3 linked regions of the Antarctobacter heliothermus genome follow. The protein of the gene in region 2 binds, or shares a complex with, the protein of the main gene of each other region. Links are inferred from orthologs where the notes say so. Each region holds a gene or a part of one and is shown on either strand. Other genes may lie near its edges.

What was found.
Region 1: the proteins of dnaN (region 2) and ANTHELSMS3_RS20575 are in contact, whole or in part, in a cryo-EM structure (PDB 8GIZ), measured with the Escherichia coli proteins. The link is inferred for Antarctobacter heliothermus from one-to-one orthologs.
Region 3: the proteins of dnaN (region 2) and ANTHELSMS3_RS06355 are in contact, whole or in part, in a solved structure (PDB 1OK7), measured with the Escherichia coli proteins. The link is inferred for Antarctobacter heliothermus from one-to-one orthologs.

What each region holds. Positions count from the first base shown.
Region 1 is NZ_CP022540.1:4,343,727-4,346,879, forward strand. The notes cover bases 6-3,004. They hold ANTHELSMS3_RS20575 (DNA polymerase III subunit delta'), read left to right. Parts: upstream 6-930; coding sequence 931-2,079; downstream 2,080-3,004. Other genes in these bases: ANTHELSMS3_RS20565 (D-alanyl-D-alanine carboxypeptidase family protein), read left to right, coding at 6-290; tmk (dTMP kinase), read left to right, coding at 287-934; ANTHELSMS3_RS20580 (Mrp/NBP35 family ATP-binding protein), read right to left, coding at 2,187-3,004. Outside these bases: more of ANTHELSMS3_RS20565, read left to right, coding at 1-5; more of ANTHELSMS3_RS20580, read right to left, coding at 3,005-3,153. UniProt on the Escherichia coli protein: Part of the beta sliding clamp loading complex, which hydrolyzes ATP to load the beta clamp onto primed DNA to form the DNA replication pre-initiation complex.
Region 2 is NZ_CP022540.1:1,132,182-1,135,185, forward strand. The notes cover bases 145-2,994. They hold dnaN (DNA polymerase III subunit beta), read left to right. Parts: upstream 145-935; coding sequence 936-2,054; downstream 2,055-2,994. Other genes in these bases: dnaA (chromosomal replication initiator protein DnaA), read left to right, coding at 145-780; recF (DNA replication/repair protein RecF), read left to right, coding at 2,092-2,994. Also shown: more of dnaA, read left to right, coding at 1-144; more of recF, read left to right, coding at 2,995-3,004. UniProt on the Escherichia coli protein: Confers DNA tethering and processivity to DNA polymerases and other proteins. Acts as a clamp, forming a ring around DNA (a reaction catalyzed by the clamp-loading complex) which diffuses in an ATP-independent manner freely and bidirectionally along dsDNA.
Region 3 is NZ_CP022540.1:1,352,024-1,355,135, reverse strand. Bases 84-3,041 are described here. They hold ANTHELSMS3_RS06355 (DNA polymerase IV), read left to right. Parts: upstream 84-914; coding sequence 915-2,168; downstream 2,169-3,041. Other genes in these bases: ANTHELSMS3_RS06345 (SDR family NAD(P)-dependent oxidoreductase), read right to left, coding at 2,565-3,041; ANTHELSMS3_RS06350 (DUF3775 domain-containing protein), read right to left, coding at 2,172-2,501; ANTHELSMS3_RS06360 (NUDIX domain-containing protein), read right to left, coding at 416-880; ANTHELSMS3_RS06365 (hypothetical protein), read left to right, coding at 84-327. In the rest of the region: more of ANTHELSMS3_RS06365, read left to right, coding at 82-83; more of ANTHELSMS3_RS06345, read right to left, coding at 3,042-3,112. UniProt on the Escherichia coli protein: Poorly processive, error-prone DNA polymerase involved in translesion repair and untargeted mutagenesis. Copies undamaged DNA at stalled replication forks, which arise in vivo from mismatched or misaligned primer ends.

The sequences.
Region 1 (3,153 bases), 3.2 Mb from region 2 along the record:
CTGCCGATGAGGTGCATCTTGTCGCTGAAAAGGATGTGACCTTGCTGCTGCCCACCATGACGGCGGGCGGCATCAAGGCCGAGGTGGTCTATACCGGCCCGATCGAGGCCCCTGTGGCCAAAGGTCAGAAACTGGCCGAATTGATCATCCAACCCGAAGGTCTGCCGGAAACCCGCGTGCCGCTGGTCGCCGCCGACAAGGTAGATGCAGGCGGCTTTGTCGACCGGATCATGACCGTCAGCAGCCTGCTGATAAAACGCTTTTCCGAAGACGCCGGGGACGCAATGTGAATGAGACGAACAGGCCTTGGCCGGGCCTTTTCATCAGTTTTGAGGGCATCGACGGTTCGGGTAAATCCACCCAGGCCCGCCGCCTGTCCGAAACCCTGCGCAATCGGGGGCTGAACCCCGTCCTGACCCGCGAACCCGGCGGCAGCCCGGGGGCAGAGGAAATCCGCGCGCTGGTCCTGCAGGGCGATCCGGACCGCTGGTCCGCCGAAACCGAATTGCTGCTGTTCACCGCCGCGCGCCGTGATCACCTTGAACGGGTCATCCGACCCGCGCTGGAAGCGGGCCGCGTTGTGATCTGCGACCGTTTTGCCGACTCGACCCGCATGTATCAGGGCCGAGGCGGCCTGCGCGACAAGGTCGACGCCCTGCACAACCTGATGATCGGGGTTGAGCCTGACCTGACGCTATTGGTGGACATGCCTGCCGATGCAGGCCTCTCCCGCGCCAAGGCGCGCGCCACCGATGAAGAACGGTTTGAGGACTTCGGCCTCGCCCTGCAACAACAGATGCGCGACGGCTTTCTGGCTCTGGCACAGGATCACCCGAACCGCTTTCGAGTGATCGACGGCAACCGCGACATCACCACCGTCGCGACAGAAATCCTCGATACCGTCACGCCCTATCTGCCCGCGTGCCCGGCATGAGCGACCTCGCCGATCTGCCCGAACCGGACCGCCTGACCGGCGCGCCGCACCCGCGTGAAACCGCGCGCGTGATCGGCCAATCCGAGGCAGAGCAGACCTTTCTGACCGCCTACACTTCGGGCCGCCTGCACCACGGCTGGCTGCTGACCGGACCGCGCGGCACCGGCAAGGCGACTCTGGCCTGGGAAATCGCACGATTCCTTCTGGCGACGCCCCCGGATGAGGGTGACGGCCTCTTCGGTGCGCCGCCCCCGCCCGACACCCTGCATATCGACCCCGAACACCCCGTCGCCCGCCGGATGCTGGCCCTGTCGGAACCCGGCCTGTTCCTGCTGCGCCGAGGCGGCGCCGGCTCCACCGACACGGAACGCGACAAGGCGCTGAAAGAGGGCCGCTTCTCTGACGTTATCCGCGTCGATGAAATCCGCAAACTCAACGCGTTCTTCGGCCTCTCGGCGGCGGATGGCGGGCGCCGCGTCGTCATCGTCGACAGCGCCGACGAGATGACCAATCAGGCCGCCAACGCCCTGCTGAAAATGCTCGAAGAACCGCCCGCCCGCACCACGCTCTTGCTGCTCAGCCACCAACCCGCCCGCCTGCTGCCCACAATCCGCTCCCGTTGCCGCACCCTGCGCCTTGCCCCACTGCCCCCGGAGGACATGGCTCAAGCACTGGCCCAAGCCGGGGCAGAGGTCGCGCCCAATGACGTCGCTCCCCTGACCACCCTTGCCGAAGGGTCCGTCGGCGCGGCCATGCGGCTGCTGACCCTCGACGGGCTGGCTCTGTATCGCGAAATCCTGAAACTGCTCTCCGGCCTGCCCGCCCTCGACCGCGCCGCCCTGCTGTCATTGGCGGACAGCTGCGCGGGCAAGGGAAAGGAATCGCGCCTTGATCTGGTGCTGACGCTGGCCGACCAACTGGCCGCCCGCCTCGCCCGAACCGGCGTCACCGGCCACCCCCCGCCCGAAATCATGAGCGGCGAAGGCGATATGCTGACCCGCCTCGCCCCCGATCCCGCAGCGGGCCGCCGCTGGGCCAATGTCTCACAAGAGGCAGGCGACCGCGCCCGCCACGCCCGCGCCGTGAACATCGACCCGGCGGCGCTGATCACCGACCTGTTCCTGCACCTGCAAAAAGCGGCCTGACACTGGTCCCCGTCAAACGCATTGGGCGGGACATCATGCCCCGCCCCAGCTTCTTCTTTGTCCAAATACCCAAACCCGCGCCGCAGGCGCGCCAGCACCGGCAGGGATCAGACGATCCCGCTTTTGATCAGCCGATCCGCCAACTGCGCATAAGACTGCGCCATCGCACTGTCACCCAGCGCAATCGGCTGACCGCCATCGCCGCCCAGCCTTGTGTCCAGATCAATCGGCAACTGCGCCAACAGCGGCAGTCCCATCTTCTCGGCCTCCGTCACCACACCACCGTGACCAAAGATATGACTGTCCTTGCCGCAATGCGGGCAGGTGAACACCGCCATGTTCTCGATCAGTCCTAACACCGGCGTGTTCAACGTCGCAAACGCATCCAGTGCCTTGCGCGCGTCCAGCAGCGCCACATCCTGCGGAGTCGAGACCACAATCGCCCCCGCCACCTCGGATTTCTGACACAACGACAGTTGCACATCCCCGGTGCCCGGCGGCAGATCGACAATCAGCACATCCTTGGTGCCCCACTCGACCTGCATCAGCATCTGCTGCAGCGCGCCCATCAGCATCGGCCCGCGCCAGACCACCGCCTTATCCTCGGCCAGCATGGACCCAATCGACATGACAGTGACGCCATGCGCCTCCAGCGGGATGATCGTCTTGCCGTCCGGGCTGGCAGGTTTTGCGGTCAACCCGAACATGCGCGGCTGACTGGGGCCATGAATATCCGCATCCAACAGGCCCACCCGTTTGCCCGCCCGCGCCAGCGCCACCGCCAGATTGGCCGAAACTGTGGATTTGCCCACGCCGCCCTTGCCCGACCCGATGGCAAGGATCGTCTTGACGCCTGCGGGCTTCATCACGCCCTCTTGCGGTTTGGCGTGTCCCCCCACCTTTAGCTGTGGCGGCGCTTTGCCGGCGGTCGGCGCGCTGAGCACCGCACTGGCAGAGGTCACACCAGCGACAGAGGCCGCAGCCCGCTCTGCTACCTGCCGCAACGGCTCCATCCGTTTGGCCGACTCGGCGCTCTGCGCCTCAATGACAAAGCGCACAACCCCGCCATCCACC
Region 2 (3,004 bases):
CTGCGCGAACGCAAGATGATGGATTTCAAAGAAATGTTCCGCTCTGTCGATGTGCTGATGGTCGATGACGTGCAGTTCATCGCCGGCAAGGACAGCACGCAGGAAGAATTCTTTCACACCTTCAACGCGCTGGTGGATCAGAACAAGCAGATTATCATCTCGGCCGACCGTGCGCCGGATGAGATCAAAGATCTGGAAAACCGCATCCGCAGTCGCCTGCAATCGGGTTTGGTCGTCGATCTGCACCCGACCGACTATGAACTGCGCCTAGGGATCTTGCAGACCAAGGTCGAAGGCTATCGCGCCATGCATCCCGATCTGCACATCGACGACGGAGTGCTGGAATTCCTTGCGCACCGGATCAGCACCAATGTCCGTGTTCTCGAAGGAGCGCTGACACGTCTGTTTGCTTTTGCCTCGCTGGTTGGCAAGCCGATCAACATGGATCTGGTGCAGGACAGCCTTGCGGATGTGCTGCGTGCCTCGGAACGCAAGGTTTCTATAGATGAGATCCAGCGCAAGGTTGCCGAGCATTATAACATCCGTCTGTCGGACATGATCGGGCCGAAGCGGGTGCGCAACTTTGCCCGGCCTCGACAGGTGGCGATGTATCTGTGCAAACAGCTGACTTCGCGTTCTTTGCCAGAGATCGGGCGGCGCTTTGGTGGGCGCGACCACACCACTGTCATGCACGGGGTACGGCGGATCGAGGAACTGCGCCAGCAAGACGGGCAGATCGACGAGGACGTCGAAATGCTGCGCCGGGCGCTTGAAGCCTGATCAGAGTTGTGGGAAATATGTGGCGCGCCGGGTCTGGTGCGCCGCAACGCCTTGACGCCTAGACAAAAGAGCAACACAAATCCGTAAAACCGGCTTGGAGTGCTGGCCAGCGCAGGCTAGGCTGCGCGTCCCGGCAGTGCGGAGAGGGTAGGGCGATGAAATTCAGCATGGAACGGGCGGCGCTTTTGCGCGCAGTCGCGCAAGCGCAATCAGTGGTCGAGAGGCGCAACACCATCCCGATTCTCGCCAACGTGCTGATCGAGGCCGGGGGTGAGAGCGTCAGCTTTCGTGCTACCGATCTGGACATTGAGGTTCTGGACCGCGCCGTGGCGCAGGTCGAAAAGGCGGGCGGCACCACTGTCTCCGCCGTGACCCTGCATGAGATCGTGCGAAAGTTGCCGGACGGGGCGCTGGTGACGTTGGCTGCGGATCCCGGATCGGGCCGTTTGTCAGTGTCGGCGGGCCGGTCGCATTTCTCTTTGGCGACGCTGCCGAAAGAAGACTTCCCGGTCATGGCGACCTCGGAATATGACTGCAACTTTTCCGCCAAGGCAGAGGTGCTGCGCCGCCTTTTCGACAAGTCGAAATTCGCCATCTCGACCGAAGAGACTCGCTATTACCTGAACGGCGTCTATATGCATATGGCCGACGGCGAAGACGGCAAGGTTCTGCGCTGTGTTGCCACCGACGGCCATAGATTGGCGCGGATCGACGCGCCGCTGCCGCAGGGCGCTGATGAGATGCCGGGCGTAATTGTCCCGCGCAAAACCGTTGGTGAGATGCGCAAGCTGCTGGATCAGGATGATATGGACATCGCGGTGTCAGTGTCCGAAACCAAGGTCCGCTTTGCCACTCCTGAAATTACCCTGACCTCCAAGGTCATCGATGGCACATTCCCTGATTACACCCGCGTTATCCCGCAGGGGAACACTCGCAAGCTGGAAGTCGACGCATCGGAATTTGCTAAGGCAGTGGACCGTGTGGCAACCGTATCCTCGGAACGTTCGCGCGCAGTCAAATTGCAACTTGACGAGGATCGTTTGATCCTGTCGGTCAACGCGCCGGATAGCGGGGCCGCCGAAGAGGAGCTGGCCGTCGCCTATGCCGATGAGCGGCTGGAAATTGGGTTCAATGCCAAATACCTGCTGGAAATCGCCAGCCAAGTGGACCGCGAAAACGCCGTTTTCCTGTTCAATTCCTCCGGCGATCCGACTCTGATGCGCGAAGGTGGTGACACCAGCGCGGTCTACGTCGTGATGCCGATGCGGGTATGAGGCTTGACGGTTTTTCGTCGAAAAACCGTCTCTTGCCATGTCGCTTGCCCTAACCCGCCTGAGTTTATCGCATTTCCGATCGCATCGACGGGCGGAAATTGCGGTTGATGTTCGACCCGTAGCGATCTACGGGCCCAATGGCGCGGGCAAGACCAACCTGATCGAAGCGGTTTCGCTGTTCTCTCCCGGGCGCGGGTTGCGGCGTGCTGCTGCAGCGGACATGGCGCGCCGCCCGCAAAGCCTTGGCTGGAAAATCACCGGTGGTCTGATCGGCCCGGAGGGGTTTCAAGAGATAACCTTTGCCTCCGAAGACGGGGCCGCGCGCAGCATCACGATTAACGACAAGAGCGCCAACCAGATTGCCCTAGGCCGCATTGCCCGCACCGTCTGGCTGATTCCGGCCATGGACCGGCTGTGGATCGAAGGGGCCGAGGGGCGACGGCGGTTTCTGGATCGTTTGACCCTGTCGTTTTTCCCCGACCATGCCCAGGCATCGCTGGACTATGAAAAGGCGATGCGGGAACGCAATCGCCTGCTCAAGGACAGTGTCCGCGACCCGCATTGGTATCAAGCGCTGGAAAAACAGATGGCGCGCAGCGGTGCCTTGTTGACCACGAACCGGCAAGAAACGCTTGACCGACTGAAAACCGCGCAGGCCGACGCAGAGACAGCCTTTCCTGTTGCCGATCTGGAGATGGTGCAATCCGAGGGCAGCTTGCCGCCCGCCGAGACCGATCTGCGCGAGGCGCTGGCCGAAAGCCGCTTTCGCGATATGGCGGCAGGACGCACGTTGGTCGGACCGCACAGAACTGACCTCTACGGCGTGTTCGCGGCCAAAGGAGTACCTGCGGCCGAATGTTCCACCGGAGAGCAGAAAGCCTTGCTGATCTCGCTGATCCTGTCCAACGCGCGGGCGCTTGCACAGGATTTCGGAGCGTCGCCGATCCTTT
Region 3 (3,112 bases), 220 kb from region 2 along the record:
CCCTGATGAAACACTGCCACAGTGCTCCTAAGTCTACTGCATAAGCCCGATCAAAAAAGGGCACGAGGTTAGGAGACCATCATGAGCACATGGACCCCCCGCATCGATCAGGTGCGTTACAACGCCACCGAACAGTGTTTCGAGGCCCTTGTCACGGTCGTTACCCCGCACGGACTCTTGCGGGTGGCAAGCCAATATGTGGCACCCATCACAACCGAATTCGAAGAGGCCGCGCGCGGACTATGGATGCGCGCCCGCCTTTCGCTGGGCACGCCCGAGCACCTGCTGTTGCGCGAAGCTGCGGCAGAGATGCCCAGCGCAGCCTGACGTTCCGGCTCAGTTACACGCCTGTATGAGCCGCGCCGCCGCACCCTTTGTCCCTCGGGTGCTGTGGTAGACTGCCGGGATCCGCACCTTACCTTGCGGGTCCCGGCCCTTTTGCCAAATCAAGCTGTTTGTCCAAATAGTCACGCAGGATGTCCCGAAAATGCGGGATCGCGTCCTGCGCATCGACAAAGGCCTCGGGCGGCATCACGTCCCAGCCTTCGCCCTCATCGCCAAAGACCACGTCATCAATCGCACGAGCTGGCAGATGCGCGGCAAAAAAACAGCTGACCTTGCCCGCATCATCCCGCAGATGCACCGGATGCAATTGGGCCTTGGTCAGGGTCAGTCCCAACTCCTCCTGCGTTTCACGGATGGCGCAGTCCTCCGGTGACTCGCCTCCATCCCGCTCGCCCCCCGGAAAATCCAGATAGCCCGGCCAAGGGATAGATGGCTTGCGGTCCCGCCGCAGCACAATCAAATCCGCGCCAGCGAACAGCATCACTTTGGCACCGGAAAAGACCTGCCTTGGGTCGTCGGGCTTTGGATCGCTCATGGCGTCCCCTTCTGCATCGGCGTATATTGGGACCATGCCCGCCCTATGCCGCGATTGTCTGACCCAGTTCGATGCAGGCCCACGATGTCCGGCATGCCGGCGGCCCCGCGTCTTGCGCCATGACGAACTATGGGACCTCTCTATTGCCCATATGGACTGTGACGCCTTTTACGCAAGCGTGGAAAAGCGCGACAACCCCGCACTCGCTGACAAGCCGGTGATCATTGGCGGCGGGCGGCGCGGTGTGGTGTCGACCGCCTGCTATGTGGCGCGCATTCGTGGCGTGCGGTCCGCGATGCCGATGTTCAAGGCGCTGGACCTGTGTCCCGATGCCGTCGTCGTCAAGCCGCGCATGTCCGTCTACGTCGAGGTCAGCCGCCAGATCCGTACGATGATGGAGGAACTGACCCCGGCGATTGAACCGCTGTCGCTGGATGAGGCGTTTCTGGACCTCACCGGCACCGCCCGTCTGCACGGCGCGCCTCCTGCCGTGATGCTGGCGCGACTGGTCAAACGGATGAAGGCGGAACTGGGCGTCACTGGTTCTATCGGGTTGTCGCACAACAAGTTTCTCGCCAAGATCGCCTCTGACCTTGATAAGCCCCGCGGCTTTGCGGTGATCGGTCAGGCCGAAACGCAGGAGTTTCTGCGCCCCAAACCGATCCGCCTGATCTGGGGGGTTGGGCAAGTTACACAAGAGGCGCTGGAACGCGGCGGAATCCGCACGTTCGAGGATCTGCTGCGCTGGGACAAACGTGATCTGATGGTGCGGTTCGGATCGATGGGCGAACGTCTTTGGCATTTGGCACGCGGGCAGGACCATCGCCGGGTGACGCGCAACGCCCCGATGAAATCGATCTCGAATGAAACCACATTCAACGAGGACACCGCCGACCCGGACATCCTTGACGGGCATCTCTGGCGCATGGCGGAAAAGGCATCCGATCGCGCCAAGGCCAAGGGTTTGGCAGGCCGGGTCGTCACGCTGAAACTGCGACGGTCGGATTTTCGCATCGTCAGCCGCAGGCAGGCACTGCCCGATGCCACGCAGATTGCTGATCGCATCTACCGGGTTGCGCGGGCGCTGTTTGACCAGATGCCCGCCGGGCAGTCCTATCGCCTAATCGGGGCGGGTATTTCAGATCTGGTGCCAGAGGCGCAGGCCGACATGTCCGGCGACCTGCTGGACCCACAGGCCGAGGCCCGCGCCAAGGCGGAACGGGCCACCGATGCGATCCGAGCAAAGTTCGGTGAAAACGCGATTCTCAAGGGCCGCACGCTGCGCTGACGCCTAATCGTGGCTGCCCAAAACCTCATCTTCTTCACCCGTGGCGTCATAGCCATACGCCTCAAGCCCTGCTTCAAGGTTGTCTGCCAAATGCGGCGTGCCGATCAGATAATCTGCCGTGGGTGTCGTCGCCTCGTTCACGGCGGTCTGATAGGCCTCGTCCCAATCCTCGGCCTCAAACGCGCCACGGCCAACCCACATGACTGCGACCAAGGCCGCCTGCTCTTCGACGTCCATCCGGTCGATGAGCCCCCGAAGTTCGCCTTCGGCACGGCCCAACTCGCGCGCCATTACGATGACGGCTGCCACCTTGCTTGGGCTGATGTTTTGCATCTCGCGTCTCCTCACTGTTCGCTGGACAGGCTAGACACCACAATTGGGCGCCCGACTTTGATCCTAAGCAAACAGGCGGAAATAAAGCCAGTCCGGCAACAGTTGGCTGCCCCGGAACAACAACGAAAAGGCACGCGGAAAGGCGCGTTGAAAACCGCTGCCCGACATGTGGCGGAAACAGATGTCCGCCGCCTGTTCGGGGTCCATGATAAACGGCATGGTAAAGTCGTTCTTTTCGGTCAACCGTGTCTTGATGTAGCCTGGCACAAGCAGTTGCACGTCAACGCCCGTCTTGCGCAAATCGGCATACAGCGATTCCGCCAGTGCCATGACCGCCGCCTTGGACGACACATAGGCCGCCGACCCCGGCAAACCACGATATCCTGACAGCGATCCGGTCAACACGATATGGCCCCGGTCCCGCGCCACAAAGCGGGGCACCACAACCCCTGCCAGCCGCATGGCCCCGGTGAAATTCACATCTGCCATGTCGTTGGCCTGTTCGGCATTCCAATCCTGCGCTCCGAACGGCCAATAGACCCCAGCCACTTGGATCAGGCCGTCAATCTCGCCATATTCTGCGGCCACCTGTTCCAGCGCATCGGCGTCGG